4 regions of the Rhizobium leguminosarum genome follow, and region 4 is predicted to be linked to each of the others. Evidence: riboswitches for the same ligand, from Rfam matches in the RefSeq annotation. Region 4 holds a riboswitch; each other region holds the start of a gene.
The links. A riboswitch is a leader RNA that binds a small molecule or an ion and turns the genes downstream of it on or off. The one in region 4 is predicted to bind cobalamin.
Positions count from the first base shown of each region.

Region 1 (7,656 bases), on a different replicon from region 4:
TCCTTCAGCCGGGCAATCACACGCCGCCGCCACCCGATAACGATGACGCTCGCATTGATATCGACGGCGTGATGGATCGGATGCATTGGCTTGTCGAAAGGGTGACGGCCGACCAATGGTTTGAAGTCCGCGTACTACCGCAATTGCACGTGCTGCTCTGGGGAAACAAACGAGGAGTATGAGTTCGCCTGCACTGAAAATTATGCAGCAACACGCTCCGGAAAGGCAAAAACATCGACGGGCTCCCCAAGCCCACGCAGCGGGAAGGTGCCGAGACTGTCCATATCTTTCGCGCAGCCCGCCATTTCGACGAAGGCCCGCGACAGGAGCACCGGACGCTTGACCTCCTTGGTCAGGCTTTCCAGCCGCGAGGCGACATTGACCGCCGGGCCGATGACGGTGAAATCCAGCCGCCGACGCGAGCCGATATTGCCGTACATCACGTCGCCGACATGCACGCCGACGCCATAACGCAGCGGTTCGCGCCCCATGCGCACGTGCTGCTCATTCAGCTCAGCCATCAATGTCTGCCCTTCGCGGATCGCCTGCAGCAGATCGAGGCAGGCGGTTTCCTTGGCTAACGGGAAGATCGCCAGCAATCCGTCGCCCATGAACTTCAGGATCTCTCCGCCATGCCGTTCGATCGGGTCGGACATGGCGTCGAAATAGTCGTTGAGCAGATGGATGACGTCGTCGCGCGGCCAGAGATCGGAGATTGCGGTAAAGTCGCGCAGGTCGCAGATCATGATCGCCGCGCCAACGGTCGCGCCGCTGCCGCGCGTCGTGACGCCCGACAGGATCTGTTCGCTCGCATGCGGCCCCACATAGGTCTGCAGCAGCGTGCGCGCCATGATATTCTTCAGCCTGATTTCGCTGACGAGGGTCAGGGCCGGCAACAGATCGCGCAGGAAATCGACGTGCTCGCTCGCAAAACCGCCCGGCCGGTTGGTGGAAAATGTCACGACGTGGCGTTTGCCGAAGGTATGTTCGAGCGGCCAGGCGATATACTCCGTCAGCCCGTCGTCCCGCAGTTCTTGAAAGAGTGGATACTGGTCCTCGTCGGCGGCACCTTCCAGTCGTTTGCGCACCTCCTCTACACCACTATGGATCGCGTTGATCGGGCTGTGCTGGAATTCCGGCGTGTTCTCGACACCGTAGGCAAATGTATTGATCTTCGCCTCAGCGAGCCCCTCCTCCCAGAGGAGGCGGGCACCGACCCATTGCGGATGGTTCGTCCTGAAATGCAAGGTTGCCCGCGCCACCGGCACACCAGCCGAAAGCAGCTTCTCGCACATTTCCACCAGGATGTTGTCGATGAAACGCTCGCCACGCGTCTCGTTCACCAGCCAGTCGAGAATCCGTCTTCTGCGGATCGGCCAGACGCCTTCGTCCGCTTCGACGGCAGTCCCGGCCTTGGTTGGAAAAGACGACATCAAAAACTCCGCGACGCCGCGTCATCGGCGAGGATCGAATTCAGTTCCGCTGAATGTGGGCGACAGGGAAGCAAATGATAAGGGGCAGACTTCGATAAAACCTCAGAAATCCCAATCCTCATCCTCGGTCGCGACAGCCTTGCCGATGACATAGGAGGAACCGGAACCGGAGAAGAAATCGTGGTTCTCGTCGGCATTCGGCGAAAGCGCTGACAGGATCGCCGGATTGACCTTGCAAGCCTCTGCCGGGAACAGCGCCTCATAGCCGAGGTTCATCAGCGCCTTGTTGGCATTGTAGTGCAGGAATTTCTTGACGTCCTCGGTCAGCCCGACACCGTCATAGAGCGCTTCGGTATATTTTGCCTCGTTGTCATAGAGCTCGAGCAGCAGCTCGAAGGCGAAATCCTTGATCTCCTGCTTCCGCTCGTCGCCGAGGCGTTCCAGCCCGCGCTGGAATTTGTAGCCGATATAATAGCCGTGCACCGCTTCGTCGCGGATGATCAGCCGGATCATATCGGCCGTATTGGTGAGCTTGGCCCGGCTCGACCAGTACATCGGCAGGTAGAAGCCGGAATAGAACAGGAAGCTTTCGAGGAAAACGCTTGCAACCTTCTTCTTCAACGGGTCGCCGGAGCGATACCGCTCCATGATCAGCGCCGATTTCCGCTGCAGGAATTCGTTCTCCTCCGACCAGCGATAGGCATCGTCGACATCGGGCGTCGAACACAGCGTCGAGAAGATCGAGGAATAGGAGCGGGCATGCACAGCCTCCATGAAGGAGACGTTGGAAAGCACCGCCTCCTCATGCGGCGTCACCGCATCCTCCATCAGCCGGATGGAACCGACGCCGTTCTGGATCGTGTCGAGCAGCGTCAATCCGGTGAAGACACGGATGGTCAGGTGCTGCTCGGCGGCCGTCAGCGTTGCCCAGGAGGGAATGTCGTTGGAAAGCGGCACCTTTTCCGGAAGCCAGAAATTGCCGGTGAGCCGATTCCAGACTTCGAGATCCTTCTCGTCCTCGATGCGGTTCCAGTTGATGGCGCGCACGCGGGAGGCGGGCTTCAATTGCATGTTCATTGTGTTCCCTCTTGAGAAATGTGTCCAGAGTTGCCCCTCATCCGCCTGCCGGCCCCGTTGCCTGGGTCGAGCCACTGGTCTCGACCCGTCCTTCGGACCCCACCAGCGGGGCGAAGGGGATATGCCGCACCCTTTTCCGCCTTTATTGCCGGTTCGTGTGGCAAGTCCCCTCTCCCCGTCAGAACTGGGAGAGGGTTAGGGTGAGGGGCAAATGCTCCGGAGCGAAATATCAAATTACAGCGTACAGGAAACGCAGCCCTGCACCTCGGTGCCGGAGAGCGCCATCTGGCGAAGGCGGATGTAGTAGATCGTCTTGATGCCCTTCTTCCAGGCATGGATCTGCGCCTTGTTGATGTCGCGCGTCGTTGCCGTGTCGCGGAAGAACAAGGTCAGCGACAGGCCCTGGTCGACATGCTGGGTCGCCGCCGCATAAGTGTCGATGATCTTCTCCGGACCGATTTCGTAGGCATCCTGATAATAGTCGAGATTGTCGTTGGTCATGAACGGCGCCGGATAATAGACGCGGCCGATCTTGCCTTCCTTGCGAATCTCGATCTTCGAGACGATCGGATGGATCGAGGAGGTCGAGTGATTGATATAGGAGATCGAGCCTGTCGGCGGCACCGCCTGCAGGTTCTGGTTATAGAGGCCGGAGGCCATCACCGCCTTCTTCAACGCGGCCCAATCTTCCTGCGTCGGAATGTGAATGCCTGACGTCTCGAACAGCGCCCTCACCGTCTCCGTCGCCGGCTCCCAGAGCCGGCCGGTATATTTGTCGAAATATTCGCCGGAGGCATATTTCGAGTCCTCGAAGCCCTTGAAGCTTGTGCCGCGTTCGACCGCCAGCAGGTTCGAGGCGCGGATCGCGTGATAGGTCACCGTGTAGAAATAGATATTGGTGAAATCGACGCCTTCCTCGGAGCCGTAGAAGATGCGTTCGCGGGCGACGTAACCGTGCAGGTTCATCTGGCCGAGGCCGATCGCATGGCTCTCGTCATTGCCCTTCTCGATCGAAGGAACCGAGGAGATGTGGCTCATATCGGAAACGGCTGTCAGCGCCCGGATCGAGGTTTCGATCGTCTTGCCGAAATCGGCCGAATCCATTGCCGCGGCGATGTTCAGCGAGCCGAGATTGCAGGAAATGTCCTTGCCGAGATGTTTGTAGGAAAGGTCGTCATGATATTCGCTTGCCTCGCTCACCTGCAAGATTTCCGAGCAGAGATTGCTCATCGAGATGCGCCCGGCGATCGGGTTCGCCCGGTTCACCGTGTCCTCGAACATGATGTAGGGATAGCCGCTCTCGAACTGGATTTCGGCAAGCACCTGGAAGAATTCGCGCGCCTTGATCTTCTTCTTGGAGATGCGGGCGTCATCAGCCATCTCGCGGTACTTTTCCGTCACCGAAATCTCGGTGAAAGGCACGCCATAGACGCGCTCCACATCATAGGGCGAGAACAGGTACATATCCTCGTTGTTCTTGGCGAGTTCGAAGGTGATGTCGGGCACGACGACGCCGAGCGACAGTGTCTTGATGCGGATCTTCTCGTCGGCATTTTCGCGCTTGGTGTCGAGGAAGCGCATGATATCGGGATGATGGGCATTGAGATAGACGGCACCCGCCCCCTGCCGCGCCCCGAGCTGGTTGGCATAGGAGAAACTGTCTTCGAGCAGCTTCATCACGGGGATGATGCCCGAGGATTGGTTCTCGATATGCTTGATCGGCGCGCCCGCCTCGCGGATATTCGTCAGCGACAGTGCCACGCCGCCCCCGCGCTTTGACAATTGCAACGCCGAATTGATCGACCGGCCGATCGATTCCATATTGTCCTCGACGCGCAGCAGGAAGCAGGAAACCAGTTCGCCGCGCTGCTTCTTGCCGGCGTTGAGGAAGGTCGGCGTTGCCGGCTGGAAACGGCCGGAAATGATCTCGTCGACCATGTCGCGGGCAAGGGCCTCGTCGCCGCGCGCGAGGGCAAGCGCTACCATGCAGATGCGGTCCTCGTAGCGCTCGAGATAGCGCTTTCCGTCGAAAGTCTTCAGCGTATAGCTGGTGTAATATTTGAAGGCGCCAAGGAAGGTCGGGAAACGGAATTTCCTGGCATAGGCCTGGTCGAACAAATCCCGCACGAAATTGAAGGAATACTGGTCGAGAACCTCCTGCTCGTAATAGCCCTCGGTCACGAGGTAATCGAGCTTTTCCCTCAGATTGTGAAAGAACACCGTGTTCTGGTTCACATGCTGGAGGAAATATTGCTTGGCGGCCATTCGATCCTTGTCGAGCTGGATCCGCCCCTCATCGTCATAGAGGTTCAGCATCGCATTCAGCGCGTGATAGTCGAGCGTTTCGGCTGCCTTCAGCGGCCTTTCCACGACAGGATGAGCAACAGTGTGATGCGGTTTTGCGCCCGCATCCCGCGTCAGATTTGTTCCCGTGTCCAAAACCGTTCCATTCCGTGTTTGACGTTGGCGACATCCGCTTCTGTGCCCAGCAGCTCAAACCTGTAGAGGTAAGGCACCTGGCACTTCATTGAGATCACGTCGCCGGCGAGCCCGTATGTCTCGCCGAAATTGCTGTTGCCCGCAGCGATCACGCCGCGGATGTGTCCTCGGTTTTCCGCATCGTTGAGGAAACGGATCACCTGCTTGGGAACGGCACCCTTGCCGCCGTCGCCGCTATAAGTCGGCACGATCAGCACGAAGGGTTCGCGGATATGGAACGCGTCTGCGCCACTTGGCGGAATGCGCGCCGCGCGCAGTCCGAGCTTGGCGACGAACCGATGGGTGTTCTCGGATCGGCTGGAATAATAGACGATCAGACCCATCGCTTTTCCTCAGGAAAGCGCGCTGATCATGTCGGGACGGAAGCCCGCCCAATGCTGCTCGCCGGCGATGACGACGGGCGCCTGCATGTAGCCGAGGCTGCGGACGCGATCGAGCGCTTCGGCATCCTCAGAGATATCGACGATGTCATAATCCACGCCCAGGCGGTCGAGGGCGCGGTAAGTGGCAGTGCACTGGACGCAGGCAGGCTTGCTGTAGACGGTAATGGTCATGATATTCCTCGTGACGACGCGATTGGGCACAGAACATCGATCGGAAATCTGTCGACATCCGTGGAAAGTCTCCGGTGATGTGAGCTATGCGGCTGTTTAGCCGCTGGGCATACTCCGCCCTCTACCTAGCACGGGTGGCGGCCTGAACTGAGATACTGACATGACTTCACCCCGAAGTGGCTTATGCGGAGGCTCGGCCTGCGAAACGCGATGCGGAGATTCCCCGCAGCCATGCAACGCGACCTTCCGGACACCCCGCCCGTGGACGTTTCGTTCGAGGCAGGTCTCCTGGCTCACGGGTCAAAGCTCCTGCCCAGCCTTCCCGGAGCATCATGCTCCAGTGACCTGAAATCGGACAGTTGCTCGCCGCTTACAGTTGCGGGGGCAGCTCCGGCATTGCCGCGCCATGATGGCGAAACGCACCGAATTCCCGTCTTAGCCATCGATCCCTACGAATCGATGGAACCTCGAACACTAGATATAGTACGCCAATCCAAATTCGCGTCAACGGATGGTTTGTGCATTGCGTTACGACAGGTTTGAAATCGCTACGTTCCTGTGAAAAACATGGATAACGAAAGCTTAAGGAAAGCAGGCTGTGGAGAAAGCCCCGACGAAGAGAGCCGACCCTATGGCCGGTCCGCGTTTCGATTCAAGATCAGGCCCGAATCGTCGATAGGACATCCCCCGGTGACGAACGCCGGAGGGAGGAAGTAGGAATGTTATATCTTTATCCGAAGCAGCCGCAGCGCGTTGATCGTCACCAGCACGGTGGCGCCGGTATCGGCGAGGATCGCCGGCCAGAGCCCGGTGATGCCTATGATCGTCGTCACCAGAAACACCGCCTTCAGCCCGAGTGCGATGGTGATATTCTGCAGGATGTTGCGCATCGTGCGTTTGGAAAGTTCGATCATCCGCGCCACGTCGCCAACGCGTCCGTGCAGCACGGCGGCATCCGCCGTCTCCAGCGCCACATCAGTGCCGCCGCCCATGGCGATGCCGATATCGGCCGCTGCCAGTGCCGGAGCATCGTTGATGCCGTCGCCGACCTTGGCGACGATGAAGCCCTGGCGCTTCAATTCGCCGACGACCCGCTGCTTGTCCTCCGGCATCATCTCCCCGCGCCAGTCGATGCCGAGCATGCCGGCAACGGCTGCCGCCGTCCGCTTGTTGTCGCCGGTCAACATCATCGCCTTGACGCCTGCTGATTTGAGGGCAGCGAGCCCGGCCTCGGCATCCTCGCGCGGCTCGTCGCGCATGGCGATCAGGCCGGCCACAACACCGTTGACGAGCAGCACCGACACGCTCTTGCCCTCGTCGTTCAGCGCCGCGATGCGTGCATCCTGTTCCGCGCTGAGCGTCCCGCGCTCGCGGGCGGCAGGCGGCGACAGCAGATCCAGCGTCTCACCACCGACCTTGCCGCTGACACCCTTGCCCGGCAGCGCTTCCAGCTCGAAGGCCGGCGGCACGGGAGCGCCGTCCGCCTTGGCGCGGTTGAGGATCGCCAGCGCCAGCGGATGGCTGGAACCCTGCTCCAGCACCGCGGCGCGCGACAGCACCTGCGCCTCGCTCAGGCCAAAGGAAATGATGTCGGTCACCTGAGGCTTGCCTTCTGTCAGCGTGCCTGTCTTGTCGAAGGCGACCATCGTCACCTTGCCGAGCGTTTCCAGCACAGCGCCGCCCTTCATCAAGAGGCCGCGCCGCGCCCCTGCCGAAAGCGAAGCGGCGATTGCCGCCGGCGTCGAAATGACGAGCGCGCAGGGGCAGCCGATCAAAAGGATGGCAAGGCCCTTATAGATCCATTCGCCCCACGGCCCGGCGAACAGCAGCGGCGGAACGACCGCGACGAGCGCTGCGACCACGACCACGCCGGGCGTGTAATAGCGCGAGAACCGATCGATGAAACGTTCGGTCGGCGCCTTCGATTCCTGCGCCTCCTCCACCAGCTTGACGACGCGGGCGATGGTATTGTCGGCGGCAGCCGCCGTGACGCGAACCCTCAGCACCGCATCGCCATTGACCGTGCCGGCAAAAACGACGGCATCGACGCCCTTGCGCACCGGCGTGCTCTCACCCGTCACCGGCGCCTCGTC
Region 1 is NZ_CP016286.1:3,535,836-3,543,491, forward strand. It holds gene queE (7-carboxy-7-deazaguanine synthase QueE) at 1-182, shown strand, start outside; gene BA011_RS17365 (adenylate/guanylate cyclase domain-containing protein) at 201-1,433, opposite strand; gene nrdF (class 1b ribonucleoside-diphosphate reductase subunit beta) at 1,536-2,510, opposite strand; gene nrdE (class 1b ribonucleoside-diphosphate reductase subunit alpha) at 2,745-4,826, opposite strand; gene nrdI (class Ib ribonucleoside-diphosphate reductase assembly flavoprotein NrdI) at 4,928-5,332, opposite strand; gene nrdH (glutaredoxin-like protein NrdH) at 5,342-5,563, opposite strand; cobalamin riboswitch at 5,824-6,048, opposite strand; gene BA011_RS17390 (heavy metal translocating P-type ATPase) at 6,286-7,656, opposite strand, start outside.
Region 1: it holds a riboswitch for cobalamin, as region 4 does, so the genes downstream of both, nrdH (glutaredoxin-like protein NrdH) here and fdhA (formaldehyde dehydrogenase, glutathione-independent) in region 4, are expected to answer to the same signal.

Region 2 (7,656 bases), on a different replicon from region 4:
GGACCCGTATCCGCTGGGAGCAGCGGTACCAATAAAATCCCGAGGCGTAGGTTGACGTGATCGACATCAGGCGTGTGTAGCGCCAAGACCAGGCATTGTCACGTAGAATTTGCCGCCTGAAAAGCTGATGCTCTTGCGGGGCACCATACCCCCGAGGAGGGCACGTCGCACTCGATTTCGCTCATGCAACGTCTTGCAAGTCTTTGTTTATGCATATCGCCCGAACCGTGCATGCTCCGGGCGATATGCGTTTTCATTGCTTTCGAATGTCGTTCCGGAGATCAGAGAGCGTCGACGTTCACACCGACGGTAATGGCGCCGATCGGCGTTCCCTTGTCGTCGGAAATCGTCACACTTGCCTGCGACTGCAGCGTCTGGGTCGACTCATCCTTTTCGATCTCGTCCACGAAGACGGCGTCCTTGCCGGCGCCGAAAGACTTCTGGAACTTGCCCTCGTCGCCCTGCCAGTAATCCGATGTTGTGTCGCTTTGACCGACATTCAGCCCCTTTGCATCCATGACGAAGATTTCGGTGATCTTGCCGCCGGAAGCTTCCTTCTTTCCCTGAAGGAATTTCGACAGGGCGTTGTTAAGCACGCCGTCGATCATCGAGTGGTCGGAGCCATCGACTTCGGCACGCCACTTCTTGTCGAGGGCGTCGACATCGGCTGCGCTGAGATTGGCGTTGGCAGTGTTCTGCACTTTGACAGCCTCGATGATGGCGGGGTCGTTGAGCCAGGGCTTGACGTCGCTCGTCACGTAGTCGGAGATCGGGGCAAGCTTGGCATCCTGCGCCATGGATACGCCGATCGGCACGGCAAATGCGGTGCAGGCCAAAAGAAATGCGGGCACGATTTTCTTCATAAGTGTTTCCTTCCGATTATAGGTTGCTGAAGACTAAGGCTATCAAACGAGGATGACGTCAGAACTCCTCCCAGGCGCCGGGAGCAGCGGCAATGGCGGCATTTCCTGCATGCCGCTGTACGGGGGCTCTCGGTTCGGGACGAGATTGGCGGGCGACTTGAACGGGTCTGGGCTGACTGGCCGCAGACGCGCCGACGACGAACCTGCCGGCCGAGTCCTGCAGAAGACGTCCCTGCTGCAGCAGCTCCTGGCAGGCCGCGTTGGTTTCCTCGACCATTGCCGCGTTCTGCTGCGTCGCCTGATCCATCTGGTTGATCGCGCCGTTGATTTCCTGCAGGCCCGTCGCCTGTTCGCGATAGGACTGGACGATGGAAGCGATACTGTCGCTGATGCGGTTGATCTGCTCCTCGATCTTCAGCAGGGCGTCGCCGGTTTCGTTCACCAGCCCGACGCCCGCGGCAACTTCCTGGCCGGACACATTGATCAGGTTTTTGATTTCCTTTGCTGCATTTGCCGACCGCTGGGCGAGTTCACGCACCTCCTGCGCGACAACCGCAAAACCCTTGCCGGCCTCACCGGCGCGCGCCGCCTCGACGCCGGCATTCAGCGCCAGCAGGTTGGTCTGGAACGCGATTTCATCAATGACGCCGATGATGCGGCCGATCTGGCTCGACGAGGTCTGAATCCGGTCCATCGCTCCGATCGCATCACGCACCACCGTTGCCGAGACATGAGCGCTCCGCTTGGTTTCCTCGACCAGCTTGCCGGCATTTTCGGCGCGCTGCGACGATGTTCTGACCGTGGTGGTCACCTCATCAAGTGCCGCGGCGGTCTGTTCCAGTGCTGCCGCCTGTTGCTCGGTCCGTCTGGCGAGTTGATCTGCGGAGGATGCCAGTTCGCTTGACCCGCCTTCGACCGCCACCGAGGCCATCTTGATCTCTGTCAGCGCGGCCGCGACCGCTTCGACCATGTTGTTGAAATCCCGCCGCAATTTATCGAATTCTGGGCCGAGATCGGCCAGGTGTATCGAGAAGTCGCCTGCGGCAAGCTTTTCCAATGAAGTTGCAAGAGCGGTCATGACCAGCCGTTGAGTTTTGCTGGCCTCTTCCGTGAACAATGTGTTGCGTGCCCGTTCGGCGTCGAGCGAAGCGCTCTGCTCGGCAGCGGCCTGCTCTCTTTCGACCTTCGATATCGCCTCATGACGGAAAACTTCCAACGCGCGTGCCAGAAAACCGATCTCGTCGCCATTTTCCTTGTAGGTGACAGGGGAGACCAGATCGCCTTTCTGCAACGCGCTGATTCTTTCGCTGAGGATTCTGATGGGCCGGCCAACAAGGCTGCGCATGGCGAGAAGGAAGGCGACGACGGCCAAGGCGGTGATCAGCGACTGGGTGAACAGCGAAACGAGAACCTTCTGCCTGACTTCAGCAGCGATTTTTTCGACGGACCAGTTGGTAACGATATAGCCGGTGGCCTTGCCTGATTTATCCAACGGGAGCGGCGCGATGATCGTGACCACGCCGGCGGATATTCCGCTGTCGTCGATCGTCGTTTTCTCCGGCTTGGCACCGAGGCTCTTCACCAGATCGGCCGGTGCGGGCAAACCGTTGATGCCATCGCGTGTCCACGTGTCGACGGCGGCAGGCTCAGAGTTGAATGCGGCAAACTGCACGAGATCGAGCGAAGGGTCATCGCGGTAGAGCGAATAGGCTTCACGGACCGCATTCGCCTTGCCCCACTTGACCCCGCCGGCGGCCAGCGAGGCAAACTGCTCCGCATCCTTGGACCAGTTGGCCTTGGCGCCATCGATCAGAGCCCGGGTTTCGTACATCCAGGTATAGGTGGCGAAAGCGGAAATGCCGCAGAGGTTGACGGCCACGATAATCGCCGCCAGCTTGGCTGTCAGAGGCATCGTTTTCAAAAAATGGAACATTCCGCGGCAGCCTAGAATTGCAGCTCAGTCGAACATGTTCCCGACCGGCGTCTCAATACGGGCATCCGCGCTGACGATCACATCACGAGCCCTCATGCCCATGTGCGGATAGCAACCCAAAACGCGCAAACGCAGTGTGTATTTGATATGTGAATAAATCATAAAGTAGAATGGGATGCCGGAGCACACACGTGTTATTTCGCTATTGCGCCCGCTGGAGATCTGCCTCGCCCCGCTGGAGAGAAGAGGTATGTCGCGCGTCCATGTTCCCTACGCCCCGGCCGAAGAAGAGAGACAGATGGCACCGCTTGGCGCGCGCGGCTAGAATCAACCATCTGGTTCGCGGCTTGCCGCCGCGCCGGTTTGCTGAAATAGATGCGCCGTCAGGTGCCCGCCGGTAAGGCGGGAGAATCGGGAATCCGGTGCAAGGCCGGAACGTGCCCAACGCTGTAAGGCCGACGCTTGCCGCTTCATCACGCCACTGGCTTCTTGCCGGGAAGGCTGCGGCAGACGGATGACGCCAAGTCAGAAGACCGGCCTGGCAAAGATAGACCGATCCGCGCGGACGGCGGGGCGGTTGCGTTGTTGGGGATTTGACGATGCGACCCTTTGATGAGGATGCCCTTTCGGCGGCGTCCGGTTTTTCCGTGGCCGAACGCGAGGCCGTCTATCATGCGATCATGACGCGGCGTGACGTTCGCAGCCAGTTCCTGCCCGATCTCTTGCCGGACGACGTTGTAGAGCGTCTGCTGACGGCCGCTCACCACGCACCCTCCGTCGGCTTCATGCAGCCGTGGAATTTCATTCTGGTGAAAAGTGCCGCTGTGCGGGCGCGCGTCCGGGATGCCTTCGCGAGCGCCAACGACGAGGCGGCGCTGATGTTTGCCGGCGATCGGCGGCAGGCCTACCGCGCCCTCAAGCTCGAAGGCATCGTGGAGGCGCCGCTCGGCATATGTGTGACCTGCGATCCCACGCGCAGCGGCAGCGTGGTGCTGGGGCGCACCCACAATTCGAAGATGGATTCATACTCGACCGTCTGCGCCATCCAGAATCTCTGGCTGGCGGCGCGGGCGGAAGGGGTCGGCATCGGTTGGGTCAGCATCTTCCGCGAAGGCGATCTGAAAACCATTCTCGGCATACCCGAGCATATCGAAGTAGTCGCCTGGCTCTGTGCCGGTTTCGTCGATCGGCTCTATGACGAGCCGGAACTCTCCGTCAAAGGCTGGCGGCAGCGGCTGCCGCTGGAGGATCTGGTCTTCCATGATGGATGGGGACTGAACACCTAGGGCAGTGCGGTGGAGCATGGCCTCAATCGCACAGTCACGACACTCAAGGTGAGCAAACCGATGTCGGGGATCGCCGACGCCGGGCGAGGGCGAGGTATCTTTATTCCGGGCCTTTATATCGATACGCTGAAGGCGAATCCCGGAATTCCAAATGATATTCGGCTATCGGCGGCTCGATCGGAGGATAACGGCCCAATGAACATGATCGACTTGAAGGAACGCATCATCGTCATCACAGGCGGTGCGCGCGGCATCGGCTACGCTATCGCAGAGCGCGTCATCCAGTCTGGTGGCAAGGTGGCAATCTGGGACCTGAACGAAAACATGGCGAAGGACAGCGCTTCCGCTCTCGGCTCCGGCACGGTCGCTTTCGGCGTCAACGTCGCAGATCCCCAATCAGTGAAAAACGCGGCGGCGACGACCGAGGAGATTTTTGGCCGTATCGACGGCCTCGTCAATTCCGCCGGGATTACCGGTCCGGTTAAGCCCACGATTGAATACGATGTCATCGAGTGGAAAGATGTTGTCGATGTCTGCCTCACGGGAACCTTCAACTGCTGCCGCCACGTCGTTCCGGTCATGTTAAAGCGCGACTACGGGCGGATCGTGAACATCTCTTCGGTGGCAGGCAAGGAAGGAAATCCGAACATCGCTGCCTATAGCGCAGCGAAAGCCGGTGTGCTGGGCTTCACCAAGTCTCTTGGCAAGGAACTCGCAAAGACGGGAATCGCCGTGAACGCGGTAACGCCGACCACAGCAAAGACACCTATATTGGACGGGCTGACACCGGAATTTATCGAATATATGCGCGTCCGCATTCCGCGCGACCGTTTTGTTGAACTTCATGAGATCGCTTCGATGGTCGTCTGGCTGCTCTCCGAAGAGAACTCTTTCACGACCGCATCGACGTTCGACCTGAGCGGCGGTCGTACGACCTACTGACCATGCTCAAGCGACCCGCATTGACATCCCGCCGCAAGTTCACCTGACGTCGGCTTCATCTCAAGCACCCCGGCACAACGCCGCGATAGCTTCGTCACCGCCGTTTGAGCTGCTTGGTCACCGCTGCTGTTGCGGCTGAGGGCCGGGCGCTGCCGGATTGGCGAGGTCGATCGAACCCTGGTCGCCAGCAAGGAATTGCGGGCCGACCTGACGGACCTTGTTCTGTGTCGGATCGTAGGGTCGCTCGGGCGATGGTTGCGGTGCGATCTGCGCTGCAGCATCCTTTACCGGCGGATTGGTGCGGATGGTGGTGATCGAGCCCTGCTGCGGCGGTTCGCTCAACGCCTGCTTGCCGCGCATCTCCTCGTAATAGGCGGTGAGATTGCAGGCGCAGGAGGACTTTTCTCCGGGCGCGCGGTTTTTGTAGGCGAAGGCGTTCTTCATGGCGCTGTAGGGCGTGCCGGTTGCGACCGAGATCATGTTCGAGGCTTCGGTACTCGTCACATCACGATAGAACAATTCTGTCTCGATACCCGGGCACATCTTGGCGCAGGTCTGGGCGTCGCGGCCGAAATCGACCAACGTGGCGTTCGAGCTGATCGGGAAGAAGCCGCCGTCGCAGCTGCGCACACACATGGTGCTGACCGGCGAGAGCATCTCGGCCCTCGGCAGGCCGTAACGCGGATCGATCTCTTCACCGCCGCCGAGTGGGATGAAGGTATCGGTGCGCATCGCCTGTTCCTCGACGCTTGGAGCCGGTTCGTTGGCGCTGCGATCGCTCGGAGCATAGAAGTTTTCGCTGTTGCAGCCATTGCCGTCGAGGGCGGCCGTCAGTTCGCGGCGGGCCTGGTCATTATCGCTGCCCCGGCCGAGCAATTCGCCGCGGCGGTCCTGGAGGTAGCGTATATTGTCGATCATCCTGCCTTCGGCCTGCGAGAGCTCGGCGCAATAATCGGCATTCTCGCCGCCGATGACGACCATACTGCCTGAGGTGCAGCCATAGCTACGCAGATCGTTGCGGACCTTGCGCAGCTCGAGGTTCTGCTCAGCCATGGCGCTGGCAAACTGGCGCGCTTCCGGGCCGTTGCTGTTGCCGATCGACCGCGGCAGGTCGGCAAGACGGCCGCGCAGGTCGTCGCAGACCGCACTGGTCTGCGCGGCGGCGGGCGCAGCCAAGGCAAGGAGGAGGGCAAGAGACAGGTTTCGGCGTTTCACGGCGTCGTCCCGGAATGAGCAAAGAATCGATCGGTCGATTGCGGCCTCGATCGCCGCGGGTTTCTCTTAGGGTATTTCTCTTAATAAGCTGGGATAAATTCCTAGCGTATTTTCGCGATTTTATCCAGCGGACCGCCAGAGACCCAGTGTTCGATTATGAAGAAGCTGCCGATGGTAAACAATGAGGCCAAGTGCCCACTCCAATCTCCTGACTCGCTTGGGGAACGTACTCATATCGGGACGTCGAAAATGACAGGAATTGCCAACGAACTCAGCTCCCCCGCAACGACAGTCGGGCTGCCGGAAACCCAACACGGCTTCCACGTCTTCGTGGACGGTTGTTATGAACCCGGTTCCGGGCGCGGCGGATGGGCGTTCGTCGTTTATCGTGATGCGGCGGAAATCGCGTCGGGCTTTGGTGGCGCCGAAGATTCCGCCAATAATTCGATGGAATTGACCGCCGTCCTCAGGGCGGCAATCTGGATCAACTGCGAGGCAAGCGGCGAGCCCGCGACGATCTGGTCCGATTCCATCTACGCCATCAAAGGCTGCAACAGCTGGCGACATATCTGGAAGAACAACGGCTGGAAGAAAAGCAGCCCGAATGGGAATGCCCGAAGGCGAACGATCGCCAATGCGGAACTCTGGAAAGCCGTCGATCTTCAACTATCCCAGAATGGTCTGGTGACCATTGCCTGGTGCAAAGGCCATTCCGGCATTGCTGGCAACGAGCGCGCGGATGCGCTGGCGGATAAAGGGTGCCTGTCGATAGGGAGTGCCTGATATGTGTGACATCAGGACATGTGTCGGGACGGCTTCAGGGTCTTTTTGTTGGGTCGCGGGCAACCGGCTCACGCCGGTTGCGATGCCTCGACGACGGCGAGTGCCGCCATGTTGACGACGCCGCGGGAGGTGACCGAGGGGGCGAGGATGTGGGCGGGCAGGGCGGTGCCGAGCAGGATCGGGCCGACGTGCAGGCCGTCGGTCATCGACTTGACCACACCGAGGGTGATGTTGGCGGCATCGAGGTTCGGGAAGACCAAAAGATTGGCTTCGTCGTGCAGGGTCGTGTCCGGCATGACGCGCTTGCGCAGTGCTTCGGTGATGGCGCTTTCGCCGTGCATCTCACCGTCGACCTCGAGGTCGGGCGCGGCTTCGCGCACGAGCTGCAGGGCGTTGCGCATCTTCGTGGCGCTTTCGGATTCACGCGAGCCGAAGTTGGAATGCGAGACCAGGGCAGCGCGCGGCGTGAGGCCGAAACGGCGGATTTCCTCGGCCGCAAGCACCGTCGCCTCGGCGACCTCTTCGGCGGTCGGATTGAAGGTGACGTAGGTGTCGGTGAAGAAGGTGGCGCCGCGCTGCGAAATCATCAGGCTGAGTGCGGAGAAATCGCGGACATTCTTGCGCTTGCCGATGA
Region 2 is NZ_CP016286.1:1,740,214-1,747,869, reverse strand. It holds gene BA011_RS08770 (hypothetical protein) at 282-863, opposite strand; gene BA011_RS08765 (HAMP domain-containing methyl-accepting chemotaxis protein) at 922-2,796, opposite strand; cobalamin riboswitch at 3,165-3,353, shown strand; gene bluB (5,6-dimethylbenzimidazole synthase) at 3,396-4,082, shown strand; gene BA011_RS08755 (SDR family NAD(P)-dependent oxidoreductase) at 4,278-5,024, shown strand; gene BA011_RS08750 (DUF2865 domain-containing protein) at 5,142-6,239, opposite strand; gene BA011_RS08745 (ribonuclease H family protein) at 6,489-7,022, shown strand; gene BA011_RS08740 (NADP-dependent malic enzyme) at 7,091-7,656, opposite strand, start outside.
Region 2: it holds a riboswitch for cobalamin, as region 4 does, so the genes downstream of both, bluB (5,6-dimethylbenzimidazole synthase) here and fdhA (formaldehyde dehydrogenase, glutathione-independent) in region 4, are expected to answer to the same signal.

Region 3 (7,656 bases), on a different replicon from region 4:
GCGCGCCGACGGCGCGGATCGCCTTGTCGAACAGTGCGATCTGCTCGGGAAAGGCATCGCGGAAGAAGCCGGAAATGCGGAGCGTCACGTCGACGCGCGGCCGCCCGAGCATCGCCGGCGGAATGATCTCGTAGCCGGTGACCCGGCGCGAGCTCATGTCCCAGAGCGGCTTGACGCCGATCAGCGCCAGGGCCTGGGCGATATCGTCGCCGCCGGTGCGCATGTTCGAAGTGCCCCAGGCCGTCAGCCCGAAGGAGACAGGCCATTCGCCGTGATCCTGCACATAGCGGCGGATAAGCAGTTCCGCCGATTTCTTGCCGAGTTCGTAGGCGGCCGGCGTCGGGACGGCGCGGCTGTCGACCGAATAGAAATTCCGCCCGGTCGGCAGCACATCGGGCCGCCCGCGCGTCGGCGCGCCGGAAGGGCCGGGCGCCACGAAGCGGCCGTCGAGGCCTTTGAGCAGGCCGGCGATTTCGGCCGGGCCGGAGGCGAGGATGGAGGGCTTAAGACGGGTTTCGATCTCGGAGAGTACCGATCTGGCTTGGGACCAGAGGGTTGGACAATCCATCTCGCCGGAAACGAACTTCGCCGAGAGTAGTTCGATGCGCTCGACGGTGTCTCCATTGGTTCGCCATGGAGCATCGAGGATATCGGCGAGAATCTCAGGTCGCGGGCCGGTCCAAACGGCGGCCATGTCACAATCGAGAGGGTCGAAGATGGAGGCCCCCCCTCTGTCCTGCCGGACATCTCCCCCACAAGGGGGGAGATCGAGGATGAGAGGCCCCGCTCAATCTCATGCTTCGAAGGTGCGGCATCTTCAAACGGTTCTTTTTCGGGAAGCCCAAGCGACTTGCCGATCTCCCCCCTTGTGGGGGAGATGTCCGGCAGGACAGAGGGGGGTATCCCCCGCATGCCGCCGCCCAAGCCCGCATCCGCCGCGATCGCCCGCTGCAAGCTCGCATCCCCACCCTCACCCAGCCCGCGCGGCACCCGCGCCAGCGCCACGGTCAGGTCCGTCAGCAGCCGCCCCTCTGGCGACACACCGAACACATGCAGTCCATCGCGGATCTGCATTTCCTTGAGGTCGCAGAGATAGGCGTCGAGCTTCTTCAGAGCCTCGCCCTCGCTTTCGCCCTTCGCAATCCCGGCATCCCGGTCGAGGCCGATATCGGTCACGAGATCGAGGATCTGACGGCTGAGCAGACGAATGCGGCGGGGATCGCCGCCGGAGGCCTCGTAATATTCGTCGACCAGTGCCTCCAGATCCTTCAATGGCCCGTAGCTCTCCGCCCGCGTCAGCGGCGGTGTCAGGTGATCAATAATGACGGCACTGGCCCTGCGCTTGGCCTGCGTGCCCTCGCCCGGATCGTTGACGATGAAAGGATAGAGGTGCGGCAGCGGCCCGAGAATCGCTTCCGGATAACATGTCTCCGACAGCGCCAGCGACTTGCCGGGCAGCCATTCGAGATTGCCGTGTTTGCCCATGTGGATGACGGCATGAGCGCCGAATTTCTCGCGCAGAAAAGCATAGAAGGCGAGATAACCGTGCAGCGGCACGAGATCCGGCGAATGGTAGCTCTCCTTCGGATCGATATTGTAGCCGCGCGCCGGCTGGATGCCGACGAGCACCTCGCCGAAACGGGCGAACGGCAGAGCGAAGACGCCCTCGCGAAAATACGGATCGTCTTGCGGGCTGCCCCAGCGGGCTCTCACCTCATCCTGAATCTTATTGGGAAGAGATTCCAGGAAGCTGTTGTAGCGACTCAGGGAAAGTGTCTCGCGAATGATCTTTCCGTCGGAACCGGAATTGGTCGGCCCTTCCATCAGGTGGCGGATCAGCGCATCGCCATCGGCGGGAATCTCGGCGACCGGATAACCCGCCGCCCGCATAGCCTTCAGCACCTCGATGGTGCCTTCAGGCGTATCCAAGCCGACGCCGTTGCCAAGCCGACCGTCGCGGTTCGGATAATTCGCCATGACGAGCGCGATGCGCCGGTTGTGCGCTGACGTCTTCCGCAGCCGTGCCCAATTGGCGGCAAGCTCCGCCGTATAGTGCACCCGGCCGGCATCGGCCTGGCTGGCGACGATATTGGTCTCGACGGCAGCATCGTAGCGCGCCGCCGTCTTGAACGAGATCGCCCGCGCCAGCACCCGGCCGTCGACCTCGGGCAGCGCCACGTTCATGCCGAGATCGCGCGCCGACAGGCCTTGTGAGGAAGAGAGCCATGCCTCCCTCGACGAGGCCGACAGGATCGCCTGCAGCACGATCGCCTCATTCGCCTCCAGCACCGTCGGCTGCCGGTCTGCACCTGGCGCGGAGACGGCAAAGCCCGTCGTGTTGATGACGACATCGGGTTTCAGCGTCGAAAACACGCTTTCGAGAATGCCTGTGGAAACCGGATCCTTGAGGCTATAGGCAAAGACCGGCAGCGGCCGGAGGCCGAGTGTCGTCAGCGCCCCGACTAGAGCTTCGATCGGCCCGGTCTCGCCGCTTTGGACGAGGGCGCGGTAGAAGCTGATGGCGACTGTCGGGGGTTCAAATCCCTCCTCCGCTACCATTACCCGCACACCCCCCTCTGTCCTGCCGGACATCTCCCCCACAAGGGGGGAGATCAGGGATGAGAGGCCTCGTTCCATCTCCTCGGACGAAAGTGCGGCATCCTCCGACGTTTCGTTTGTGGGAAGCCTCAGCGACTTGCCAATCTCCCCCCTTGTGGGGGAGATGTCCGGCAGGACAGAGGGGGGTATCTCGAGCTCTGCGGATAAGGCGGGCACCACACCCGAAGACACCGCGGCAACAGCAACCCGCCGCCACTCCTCAACCCCGATCAACCCCCGCCCCGGCCACCAAATACCTGCCTTCATCAGCGGCACAGCCGGCGCCGGCTTCTCGGCGCCCGACAGCATCGCCTCGGCATAGTCAAGAAAAGCCTGCGCGTTGGCATCGCCGCCCTCGATCAGATAGGCCCAGAGCGCATTGAGATCGTCGAGATCAACATTGGAGAAAGGCACAAGCCCCGCATCCGGCCTGGCATCGCCCGGCAAGACCGCAATCAGTGCACCGGCGCGGGCCGCAGCCGCATGCAGCGCTTCCAGCGCATAGTGGAAATAGCTGGCACCGCCGAGAGCGCGCACGATAATCAGCTTGGCATGCCGCACCGTGCGCTCGACATAGGTATCAACAGACATCGGGTGCTTGAGGCTCATCAGGCTGGCGAGTCTCAGCGAAGGTGCCGCCCCGCGCTCGCGATGGGCGGTTGCGATCGCGGCAAGCTCGCTGTCGGCCGCCGACAGGAACAGGATATCGCCCGGCGTCTGCCCGAAGTCGATTGCCTCCTCGCCGTCGCTGATCGTTCCCTGTTGAACCAGAAGCAGATGCATCCGTCTATGCCAGCGCTTCGATCGCCGCCCTTACCGCGTCCTGATCCATTTCGCGCAGGCCGATAACGACAAGGCGCGTGGCGCGCTTTTCGCTCGCGCCCCAAGCACGGTCGAAATAATGGTCGATACGGCTGCCGACGGCCTGGAGCTGCAGCCGCATCGGCTTGTCCGAGACATCGACGAAACCCTTGAGGCGCAGCACATCATGGGCTGAAATAACAGTCTTCAGCGACTCAATGAAGCCGGCGGGATCGGCGACCGGGCCGAGCTCGACGACGAAGCTGTCAAATTCGTCATGGTCGTGCGGCGCACCGTCCTCCTGCTCCAGCTCGTGATGCGACTTGCGATTGGCAACATCGTCCTCCGTGCCGATGCCCAGGCCGAGCAGGATGCCGGCCGACACCTCCCCGTTCCGTGCCTCGATCATCACGGGCTTGCGCACCGTACGGGAGGCGACCTCGTCGCGCACCCTGATGAGGCCGGCAGCGTCGATCAGGTCGGTCTTGTTGAGCACGATGAGATCGGCGCAGGTCAGCTGATCCTCGAACAACTCCTCGATCGGGCTCTCGTGATCGAGCGACTCATCCTCGGCGCGGCGCGCGTCGACGGCATTATGGTCATCGGCGAAACGACCGGCGGCAACGGCAGCACTATCGACCACCGTGATGACGCCGTCGACGGTCACCTGGGTGCGAATGTCGGGCCAGTTGAAGGCGGCGACCAGCGGCTGCGGCAGGGCAAGGCCAGAAGTCTCGATGACGATATGGTCGGGCCTCTGCTCGCGCTCGAGCAGCTTCGTCATCGTCGGAATGAAATCGTCCGCAACCGTGCAGCATATGCAGCCATTGGTGAGCTCGATGATGTCGTCCTCGGTGCAATTCTCCGCACCGCAGCCCTTCAGCACGTCGCCGTCGACGCCGAGATCGCCGAATTCGTTGATGATCAACGCAATCTTCTTGCCACCGGCATTGGTGAGCAGGTTGCGGATCATCGTCGTCTTGCCGGCGCCGAGGAAGCCGGTGATGACGGTTGCGGGAATCTTCTGCTGGTTCATGGACTTAACCCTTCATTTTCAGCGGCAGGCCTGCCGCGATGAAATAGACTTCAGCGGCCTTCGCCGCGATCGATTGGTGCAGCCGGCCGGCATGATCGCGAAAATCCCGCGCCATGCGATTGTCCGGCACGATGCCGAGACCCACCTCGTTGGAAACGAAAACGAGCCGCGCTTTCGCGGCGGGAAGGAAATCGGCAAGGGCGGCAAATTCCGTCGCCATATCGCGCTCCTCGATCATCAGATTGGTGACCCAGAGCGTCAGGCAATCGATGAGGACGATGCGCCCCTCGCCGTCGATGGCGGTAAGCTTGCCGACGAGGTCGAGCGGCTCTTCATGCGTCGTCCAGGACGGACCACGATCGGCCTGGTGTTGGGCGATGCGCGCCTGCATCTCCTCGTCCCAGGCGCGGCCGGTCGCGACATAGTGACGGTCGAGGCCGGTCGCGGTGACAAGGGCTTCGGCGAAGCGCGACTTGCCGGAGCGCGCGCCGCCCAGGATGAAGGTGGCGGTCATATTCAAACGCCCCTCAGGGAGGGTGCGTAGCCGTGGCTTGCTCCGAGTGCATCTGTCTCGGTTACTGAGGGTGTGACACCCCCCTCTGTCCTGCCGGACATCTCCCCCACAAGGGGGGAGATTGAATCGCCGAGAGCTTTTCTCCAAACAATTGATGTAGGACGACGGTCGTGCTGCTTGCCGATCTCCCTCCTTGTGGGGGAGATGTCCGGCAGGACAGAGGGGGGTACCCAGCATTCGACATAAGCGGCCGAAAACACTCCTCCTGCAGCGCTGCTTGGAGGCGTGGCGTGCGCCGCACCAGGCCGCGCTGAATTCAATCGTTCAGCCAAGACAACCTCCGTGCTGGCAACGGGCATAGTGCCCAGGTGTGGGCTTCTCGCCCGGCACGCATGGCAGGTCTCCTGGCTCGCGGTTATCGGCCGCGATCGGGGCAGACCGGAAACCGGTCGCCCTGATCGTGCCAGCGGATCATCCTCGCCTTCCCGGCTGCATCAGTGAAAAGGTGGACGATTCGTAGACTTGAGAGGCGTCCGACCCCGGTTGATCACCATGCATATCCAGTGGCTTTTCCGGCATGTCGTCCATCCCGCCCGCTTGCACTATTGCAAGCCGTCAGCCGAAAGGCCTGATGCCGGATGGAAGACCCTGACCGCTCTACAGTCGCGGGGTCGGCTGTGATGAAGGCGCCCGGCTTGGGTCCGCCCCGTCACATTCCCTTTTCATCCGGAGGGGCGCAACACCGATCCGGAACCATCCGTTATGTCAGGATGGTCAGTCGACCATCCGTTATCCGGATGGTTAGGCAAGCGCAGGGATGAAGTCAACCGGCCTTGGCGGCCGCCCAATCGCCAGTTCACAGGCGTGGCTACCAAAACACGACTTACCCCACCTAAAATATCGTCATTTATCAGAGACTTACGTCATCAAAATTTATTCCAACCGCCGGTTTTTCGCCGCAATTGCATCGCAAGCGGACTGTACGACCATCTCCGCCCTTGACCGGGCCTCTCCCCGCCTAGTTGTCTAGCCATGCTTATGAAATTGGATCGGCGCCGTTTCCGCGCGCTGCGTGTTTTCTTCGATCCGGGACGCCTGCGGGCGCTGACCCGGCGCAGCGAGGTCGGCCTGTCGCTGGCGGGCGCCGTCGTCGGCATCATCTCGGGCCTCGCCGTCACCGGCATGAGCTATGTCTCCAATGAGTTGCATCAGCTGGTCTTCGGCATCGCCGACAGCGAACGGTTGAGCTCGTCCGAGATCGAGAGCAAGCTGCTGCTGCTCACCGCCCCCGTCATCGGCGGCGCCCTGCTCGGCCTGCTGCTTTTCGTGCTGGCGAAACGGCGCAAGAAACCGATGGTCGACCCGATCGAGGCCAATGCGTTGCATGGCGGCCGCCTGTCCCTGACCGACAGCATTATCGTTGCCGTCCAAAACCTGATCTCCAACGGTTTCGGCGCCTCCGTCGGCCTGGAGGCTGGGTATACCCAGCTTGCCGCCGGCCTCGCCTCAAAATTCGGCCTGAAGCTGCAGCTTCGCCGCTCGGACCTGCGCACCCTCGTTGGCTGCGGCGCGGCGGGCGCCATCGCCGCCGCCTTCAACGCGCCGTTGACCGGGGCCTTCTATGCTTTCGAGCTGATCATCGGCACCTATACGATCGTCTCGCTGACGCCTGTCGTCGTCTCCGCCCTTGTCTCCACCTTGGTCGCAAGGCTGCTCGCCGGCAGCGATTTCACCATCGATATCGGCAGCTTCGGCTCGGTCGTGCCGGCCGATTATGTCCCGGCGCTGCTGCTCGGTGCGTTCTGCGCCGGCGTCGGCATCCTGATCATGCAGGGCGTCGCCTTTGTCGAGGAACTGGCGCGCAAGAGCTCGATCGCCCCACCCTTCCGCCCGGCACTCGGCGGCATCATCGTCGGCCTCTTGGCGATGATCTCGCCGCAGGTGCTCTCGGCCGGCCACGGCGCGCTGCATCTCAACCTTTCCCATGAGGTGGCGATCCCAACGCTGATCGGCCTCTTCCTTTTGAAATCCTTCGCCTCGGCGATCTCGATCGGCTCCGGCTTCAGGGGCGGGCTGTTCTTCGCCTCGCTGTTCATGGGCGCCCTGCTCGGCAAACTCTTCGCCTATTGCGGCCCCTATTTCGCCGATGCGACGCTGACGCCCGTCATCTATGCCGTTGTCGGCATGAGTTCGCTTGCCGTCGCCGTCATCGGCGGGCCGCTGACCATGACGTTCCTGGCGCTCGAAATCACCGGCGATTTCCCGATCACGGCGCTGGTCCTCGCCGCCGTCATCACCTCCTCGCTCGTCGTGAGTTCGACCTTCGGCTACTCCTTCGCCACATGGCGCTTTCATCTTCGCGGCGAAAGCATCCGCAGCGCCCATGATGTCGGCTGGATCCGCAATCTGACGGTCGACAAGCTGATGCGCGCCGACGTCAAGACGGCAAGGGCGGGCATTTCTCTGGAGGAATTCAAGCAGGCCTTCCCGATCGGCTCGACCCAGCGCGTCATTCTCGTCAAGGAGAGCGACAAATATGCGGGCCTCGTGCTGGTGCCGGAGATCTACGCCAATCCGACCGATGCGCAGGACGAGGGCAAGACGCTTGCCGATTTCATCCACTACCGCATTGATTTCCTGCAGCCGCAGATGAATGCCAGGCAGGCGGCGGCGATCTTCGACAAGAGCGAAAGCGAAGCACTTGCCG
Region 3 is NZ_CP016286.1:1,903,688-1,911,343, forward strand. It holds partial or broken gene cobN (cobaltochelatase subunit CobN) at 1-3,381, opposite strand, end outside; gene cobW (cobalamin biosynthesis protein CobW) at 3,386-4,435, opposite strand; gene cobU (bifunctional adenosylcobinamide kinase/adenosylcobinamide-phosphate guanylyltransferase) at 4,440-4,949, opposite strand; cobalamin riboswitch at 5,326-5,722, opposite strand; gene BA011_RS09565 (chloride channel protein) at 5,982-7,656, shown strand, end outside.
Region 3: it holds a riboswitch for cobalamin, as region 4 does, so the genes downstream of both, cobU (bifunctional adenosylcobinamide kinase/adenosylcobinamide-phosphate guanylyltransferase) here and fdhA (formaldehyde dehydrogenase, glutathione-independent) in region 4, are expected to answer to the same signal.

Region 4 (7,656 bases):
AGGTCTGGAACAGGCCCATCTGCGCCCAGCGCAGGCCGAAGGAGTAGCGGATGACGTCATCAAGCGTCTCGACGGTGCAGATCTCGTCGTGGATCAACCACAAGGCCTCGCGCCAGAGCGCTTCGAGCAGCCGGTCGCCGACGAAAGCCTCGATCTCCTTGGCGATGTGGACGCCCTTCATGCCGAGCGGCAGCAGTCTTTCGATCGCCGCCTGGATGGTTGCCGCCGAGGTCTTCTCGCCACCAACGATTTCGACGAGCGGCAGCAGATAGACGGGATTATAGGGATGGGCGACGAAGAGGCGCTCGGGATGCGTCATATCACGCTGCAGATCGGTCGGCAGCAGGCCTGACGTGGAAGAGCCGATCAGGGCGTCCGGGCGCGCCACAGCATCGATCTCAGTCAGGACGCCGCGCTTGAGGTCGAGCCTTTCCGGCACGCTTTCCTGAATCCAGTCGGCGCCGGCGACGGCTTCCGCGAGCGTCGTGCAGAAGGTCAGCCTGCCGCGGGGCGGCAAAGGTGCACCGGTCAGCATGGCATAGGCTTTTTCGGCATTGGCGAGCACTTCGCCGACGATGCGGCTCGCTTCCGGATGCGGATCGAACACATCAACGTCGATGCCGGCCAGCAGAAACCGCGCGATCCATCCGCCGCCGATGACGCCGCCGCCGATACAAGCCGCCTTATTGATCCCAGTCATGCCGTCCTCAGCGCTTCGTCAGTTTGAGTTTCCTGCGAACGTCTTCCGGGCCGATGATCCGCGCACCCATGCCCTCGACCACCTGCACGGCCTTTTCGACGAGCTCAGCATTGGTGGCGAGCTGGCCCTTGCCGACAAAGAGGTTGTCCTCCAGGCCGACGCGCACGTTGCCGCCGGCGAGAACGGCTGCCGCCGGATAGGCCATGGCGTTGCGGCCGATCGAAAAGGCCGAAAAAGTCCAGCTCTGAGGCACGTTGTTGACCATCGCCATGAAGGTGTTGAGATCGTCGGGCGCACCCCATGGAATGCCCATGCAGAGCTGGATCAGCACCGGGTCTTCGATCAGGCCTTCCTCGGCAAGCTGCTTGGCAAACCAGAGATGGCCGGTGTCGAAGGCTTCGATCTCGGGGCGCACGCCGAGATCCGTCATTTTCTTCGCCATCACCCGCAGCATGGCCGGCGTGTTGGTCATGACATAATCGCCGAGGTTGAAGTTCATCGTGCCGCAGTCGAGCGTACAGATCTCAGGCAGGCATTCGGCGACATGGCTGACACGCTCGGTGGCGCCCGCCATATCCGTTCCCTTTGGATTGAGGGGAAGGGGCTTTTCGACATCCCCGAAGATCAGGTCCCCGCCCATGCCGGCAGTGAGATTGAGGACGACGTCGACATCGGCCGAGCGGATGCGGTCGGTGACCTCCCTGTAGAGGTCGTTTCGGCGGCTGGCAGCACCCGTTTCCGGGTCGCGGACATGGCAGTGAACGACCGCAGCACCGGCCTTTGCCGCGTCGATGGCGGAATCGGCGATCTGCTTGGGAGTGATCGGCACGTGGGTGGATCTGGAAACCGTATCCCCGGCGCCGGTGACGGCACAGGTGATGAAAACATCGCGGTTCATCGCAAGAGGCATGTTTTTGTTCTCCCTCGTCTTGTCCGCATTACGCGACAGGATGGACGGCGATGCGTTGCAATCTCGGAAGTAATTGATACATTATCGGAACTTAAGGGAGGTGATCTTGCTGCAGCGATCGACGGAACGCCTCGATATCGACGTTCTCGTCCTGCCGGATGCGAACCTGATCCTGATCGCCTCGGTCATCGAGCCGCTGCGCGGCGCCAACCGCATTTCCGGCAGCGAACTCTATCGCTGGCGGCTGCTCACGCCGGACGGAGCACCGGTCCTGACCACCAGCAATATTGCCGTGCCCGCCCAGGGCGCTTTCAAGGCGACGACCGAGGATGCGCCTCTGTTTGTGCTGGCCAGTTACAACTGGCGGCGCAGCGCGACCCCGGCGCTGAAGATGCAGCTCTCCCAGGCTGCCCGCTATCGCACGGTGATTGCCGGCATCGAGTCCGGCACATGGCTGCTGGCCGAAGCCAGCCTGCTCGACGGGTTGCAGGCGACCGTCCACTGGGAAGACTATGAGGATTTTGCGCTGGCCTATCCTGAGGTACAGGCCGTCAAGGATCGTTTCGTCATCGACGGCAAGCGCCTGACGACCTCGGGTTCGCTTCCGACCGTCGACCTGATGCTGGAGGTGATCCGGCAACGGCAAGGCTATTCGCTGGCGCTCGAGGTCAGCCGGCTATTCCGTTACGAGCAACCGTCCTTCCATGCCGATGAGCCTCTTTCCGCAGCCTCGGCCGGACTGCGCATGCACGATCCCCGCGTGACGCAGGCAGTACGGCTGATGGAGGAGCATATCGAGCAGCCTCTGGTCCTGACACGGCTCGCCCGCCGGGTGGGCATCAGTGCCCGGCATCTGCAGGATCTCTTCCAGCAAAGCATCGGCGCACCGCCGCATGTGCATTATCTCGCGCTGCGCTTGAATGCGGCGCGCCGCAAGGTGATCGAGACGACCGCCTCTTTCGCTGACATCGCCGCGGCGACCGGCTTCAACTCGGCCTCAGCCTTTGCGAGAAGTTACCGGGCGAATTTTTCCGAAAGCCCTTCCGAGACCCGCCGCCGCTTGCGCCGCCGCATCACGTCATCGCAGGTGCTGGGATAGGCTGGAACGCATCCCGTATCATTTCAGCAAGTTCCCGGACGGCTTCGCTGGAACGGTAGGTGCTCCGGCGGAGCACGACCTTGGAGGAATCGACCGGCGGGAAACCGTCTTCGCCGGTCAGCTCCCGGCAGCCGGGCGGGATGTTGCTGCGGGAAAGCGTGGTGACGGCAAGACCGGCGATGACGGCATTCTTCAACCCCGAGCCGGTATCGGCGATAAAGGCGATCCGGTAGTTGCGGCCGATCTGCTCCAGCGACCGGAGCGCAAAATCGCGGCACCAGGTGGAATTGCGATAGATCGCAATCGGCAGGGGATCGATATCGTGCAGCCGATGGACCATCGATGTGACCCAGACCGTGGGATCAATGCAGATGACCTCGCCTTTCGTCTCATCGCTCCAGTCGAAAACGACGGCCAGATCGAGCTCATCCCGCTCGAGGGCGGCCAGGTTGCGGACCGTGTAGTCGCAGGACACGGTGACCTCGACGGCCGGGTGGCGCACAGCGAAAGCCGCAAGGGCTGCCGGCAGCACCGTCTGGCTGTATTCCTCCGGAATTCCGATGCGCACCGGTCCGTCCAGCGGCTTGCTGCGGATCGTCGCAGCCGCCTCGTTCAAGAGGTCGATGATCCTGCGGGCATAGGGCACCAGCTGGATGCCCTGGCGTGTGAGCAGCACGCCGCGGGCGCCGCGCTCGAACAGCGTTTCGCCGATCGTCTGCTCGAGCCTCTTGATCTGGGTGCTGACGGCCGACTGCGTCCGCCCGATGCGCTGGGCGGCGGCGGAGAAATTGGAGGTTTCGGCAACGACCAGGAAGGTTCTCAGCAGGTCACTCTCAATCGGCTCGTGCATCTGAATAGCCATAGAAAAAATCGATGGTAGTCATCTCTACTATTCGTTTGTCCGATGTCAATTCCTGGTGCAAAAAGGAGCCGCGTTCGACTTCCTTCTTTGAGAATATCTGCGTGACAATTGAAAATCCGGCCAGACGCCTCGCAGGCAGCGAGCACGAGAAGGGTGTGCTTCTCATCATTGCTGCGACGCTTGCCTGGAGCGCGAGCGGCGTCTATTCGCGGCTCCTGACGACCGACGTATGGACGGCGATCGCCTGGCGGTCGTTGTTCGGCGGCCTGTTTCTGCTGATCCCCTGCTTTTTCCTCGAAGGGGGCATGTCACGGCAGCAATGGCGATCCGTCTTCCATCCGTCCGGTCTTGCCATGATCGCATGCCAGACCTTCAGTCAGGTATGCTTCATCGGGGCGCTCTATATGACCACCGTCGCCAATGTGACGATGATCTATGCGACCGCGCCTTTCATCGCAGCGTTGCTCGGCTGGTTCCTCCTCAGGGAGAGGGTTGCCAGGCGGACGTTGATTGCCGGCGGCATCTCGCTCCTCGGCGTCGCAGTCATCGTCGCCTCGTCGATCGGCGGCGGGACCGGTGTGGGCGATTTGCTGGCGCTTGGCATGACCATCTCCTTCGCGCTCGTCATCATCATCCCGCGCATCAGTCCCGACGTGCCGAGCCTGCCGCCGACCGTGGTCAGCGCTTTTCTGACGCTTGCCATCTTTGCCCCGTTCGGTTCGGTCGGTTCCCTCGACCTGCACAACTGGATCGTTCTTGCCGCCTTTGGCGCAACCAATTTCTCGCTGGCGCTGGTGCTCTTCCTTGCCGGCGCGAAACGGATGCGGCCGGCAGAAGCCGCGCTGATCGGCACGATGGAGATCGTCCTCACACCATTCTGGGTCTGGCTGCTGTTTTCCGAGCAGCCGCCCATCGCCACCTTTTTCGGCGGCGCGATCATCCTCGGCGCCGTGTTCTGGCATACGGCAATCGACGTCAGCCGCAGCCGGCGACCGCATCGCGCGTAAACTCCGTCCTCAAGGCAGACGGCAATCAAATCTCCCGGAGGATCCGGAAAACCGCCGTATTCGCGGGATCAATTATTTCCCCTGCGCAGCGATCTATTGCGACTTCACCGACTGTCGTCTTTGAGTTGCGCCCATGTCGTTTTTTTGATCGCTGTTTTCCGTCAGGCATGGTTTGTTTGTGGTGTTCAAGGCGCTATCTCGCAAATTGGCGAAATGGACCATGGGAAGCCGGCCGGACGTCGGCGCTGCCCTGCAGCGGTAGAAGAACTGAAATCCTCAAAGAAATCGCCGGATAGACATCCGGAAAGATATCGAGATGGATCGAAAGGAGATTCTGGAGCCGGAACCAGCTCTTGGCACAGCAAATCGATAGATTCGGCGGGCGATCACGAGCGGAACGACAGGCGAAAAACCCGGCGTTCACGCCTCTTTTCTATCCAATCTGTCCCTTTTGCAAAATCGAATATCGCCCGATGCGGCGGTATCCTCGTGTTGTGGACACCGGGCTGCGGAGGAGGCAGGCCGGAGGGAAGGTTGCCATCGACTGCATCGGTTGCAGATCGAGGCATTCAAACAAGTGGGAGGAATCCATGAGCAAAAATAGAGGCGTCGTTTATCTCCGGCCGGGCAAGGTCGAAGTCCGCGACATCGACGATCCGAAGCTGGAAGCGCCCGACGGCCGCCGCATCGAACACGGCGTCATCCTGAAGGTGATCTCGACCAATATCTGCGGCTCCGATCAGCATATGGTCCGCGGCCGCACGACGGCGATGCCGGGCCTGGTCCTCGGTCATGAAATCACCGGCGAGATCATCGAGAAAGGCATCGACGTCGAGATGCTCGACATCGGCGATATCGTCTCGGTGCCTTTCAATGTCGCCTGCGGCCGTTGCCGCTGCTGCAAGTCTCAGGATACCGGTGTCTGCCTGACGGTAAACCCGGCCCGCGCCGGCGGTGCTTACGGTTATGTCGACATGGGCGGCTGGATCGGCGGACAGGCACGCTACGTCACCATACCCTATGCAGATTTCAACCTGCTGAAAATCCCCGATCGGGACAAGGCAATGGCGAAGATCCGCGATCTCACCATGCTCTCCGACATTCTGCCCACCGGCTTCCATGGCGCGGTGCGTGCAGGCGTTGGGGTCGGCTCGACCGTCTATGTCGCCGGCGCCGGCCCGGTCGGCCTTGCGGCTGCGGCTTCGGCTCGCATTCTCGGCGCTGCAGTCGTGATGATCGGTGATTTCAACAAGGACCGCCTGGCGCATGCGGCAAAGGTTGGTTTCGAACCGATCGACCTGTCGAAGAGCGACCGTCTTGGCGACATGATCGCGCAGGTCGTCGGCACCAACGAAGTGGACAGCGCCATCGATGCGGTCGGCTTCGAGGCACGCGGCCACTCGGGCGGCGAACAGCCGGCAATCGTGCTCAATCAGATGATGGAGATTACCCGTGCCGCAGGTTCGATCGGTATTCCCGGCCTCTACGTTACCGAGGATCCGGGCGCCGTCGACAACGCCGCCAAACACGGCAATCTTTCGCTCCGTTTCGGCCTCGGATGGGCCAAGGCGCAGTCCTTCCACACAGGCCAGACTCCGGTGATCAAATATAATCGTCAGCTCATGCAGGCGATCCTCCACGACCGGCTGCCAATTGCCGATATCGTCAACGCCAAGGTCATCCCGCTCGACGATGCCGCCAATGGATATGAGAGCTTCGACCAGGGAGCGGCGACGAAATATGTCCTCGATCCGCACGGCGAGGTGGCGAAAGCCGCATAGCGATTACGGCCGATGGGGATGGCCGGCGGAAAGCCGGCCATCCCGCATTTGTCACATGACAATTTGAATGGCGAACTACTGGATGCTGAACGGGAAATATTTTGCGTTGATCATATCGTAAGTCCCGTCGGCCTTGATGCTCTTCAGCGCTTCGTTAAGACGCGTCAGACGCTCCTTGTCATCCAGGCGGAGCGCGATCCCGGCACCTTCGCCGAAGTATATAACGTCGACCAGATCCGGCCCTTTGAACTCGCAACAGGTTCCCGCCTTGGTGTTGGCGATCCAGTCGTAGATGGCGAGTTTGTCCTCCAGGATGATATCGACGCTGCCGTCCGACAACCCCTTGTACAATTCAGGCGAAGACCGGAAGACCTTCTTTTTCATCTCCGGATAGACATGGTTAGCGTAGGATTCCTGCGCCGTCGACGACGTCACCCCGAGGATCTTGCCGCCGAGGCCAGCGGGGCTGACATCGCTGATCGACGAATCCTTCCGAGCGATGAACACGGAGGGGCTGTTGTAGTATTTCTCCGTGAAGGCAATCTTTTGACGCCGCTCGAGGCTCATCGACATGGATGAGATGATCGCGTCGTATTTATCGGCAACGAGATTGGGAATTATGTCGTCCCACTTCTCGATGATGAATTGGCATTCGAACTTGCCGACCTCGCAGAGGGCATTGGCGATATCGATGTCGAATCCCTGAAGCTTGTTGTTGGCATCGAGGTAGTTGAAGGGCGGAAACGCACCTTCGACGGCAACTCTCATGGGCGTGCGATCTTGCGCGGCCACCTCGAGCGGCGAGGCCGCAGCCACAAGGATACCCATCCCGCCCGCCATCAGCGCTCCGCGCAGTATAATCCGAAGGGGTATGCGCAACATCGTCGGGTGCTCCTTGGGGCGTAGTCAATCTCGCCCATAGTGCACCGCAGCCTTTAATTCTACGTGAACGCTTCTTTGTTAGCGTCGACGAATGCGCCCGCGTCGTGGTGTTCAGGGGTTACGCTTGCACATCGTTCTTCCTTCCAGCTCCAACACGTTTCAGCAATCCTGGATCGCTTCAGGCAGAATTCTATTTCTTATTGCTGTCAGTGGGCTTGGAGCGATCGGACTTGTCGTGCTTTCGGCGCTCTGGGCAGGAACCGAGAGTGACGCTGCAGCCCTTGATCGACAGCGCCAGCTTGTGAATGCCCGCCTGCGCGAACAGGTCGATCAGGTCGCCCATGTTATCGGCCAGTTCGGCAACGGCTACCTCACACGTGTTTATCCTGCCGCCCGGTCGACCGGAGGTTCCTCC
Region 4 is NZ_CP016291.1:222,430-230,085, forward strand. It holds gene BA011_RS38120 (carnitine 3-dehydrogenase) at 1-700, opposite strand, end outside; gene BA011_RS38125 (3-keto-5-aminohexanoate cleavage protein) at 708-1,610, opposite strand; gene BA011_RS38130 (GlxA family transcriptional regulator) at 1,711-2,709, shown strand; gene BA011_RS38135 (LysR substrate-binding domain-containing protein) at 2,684-3,559, opposite strand; gene BA011_RS38140 (DMT family transporter) at 3,673-4,578, shown strand; cobalamin riboswitch at 4,750-4,949, shown strand; gene fdhA (formaldehyde dehydrogenase, glutathione-independent) at 5,169-6,359, shown strand; gene BA011_RS38150 (transporter substrate-binding domain-containing protein) at 6,435-7,241, opposite strand; gene BA011_RS38155 (putative bifunctional diguanylate cyclase/phosphodiesterase) at 7,333-7,656, shown strand, end outside.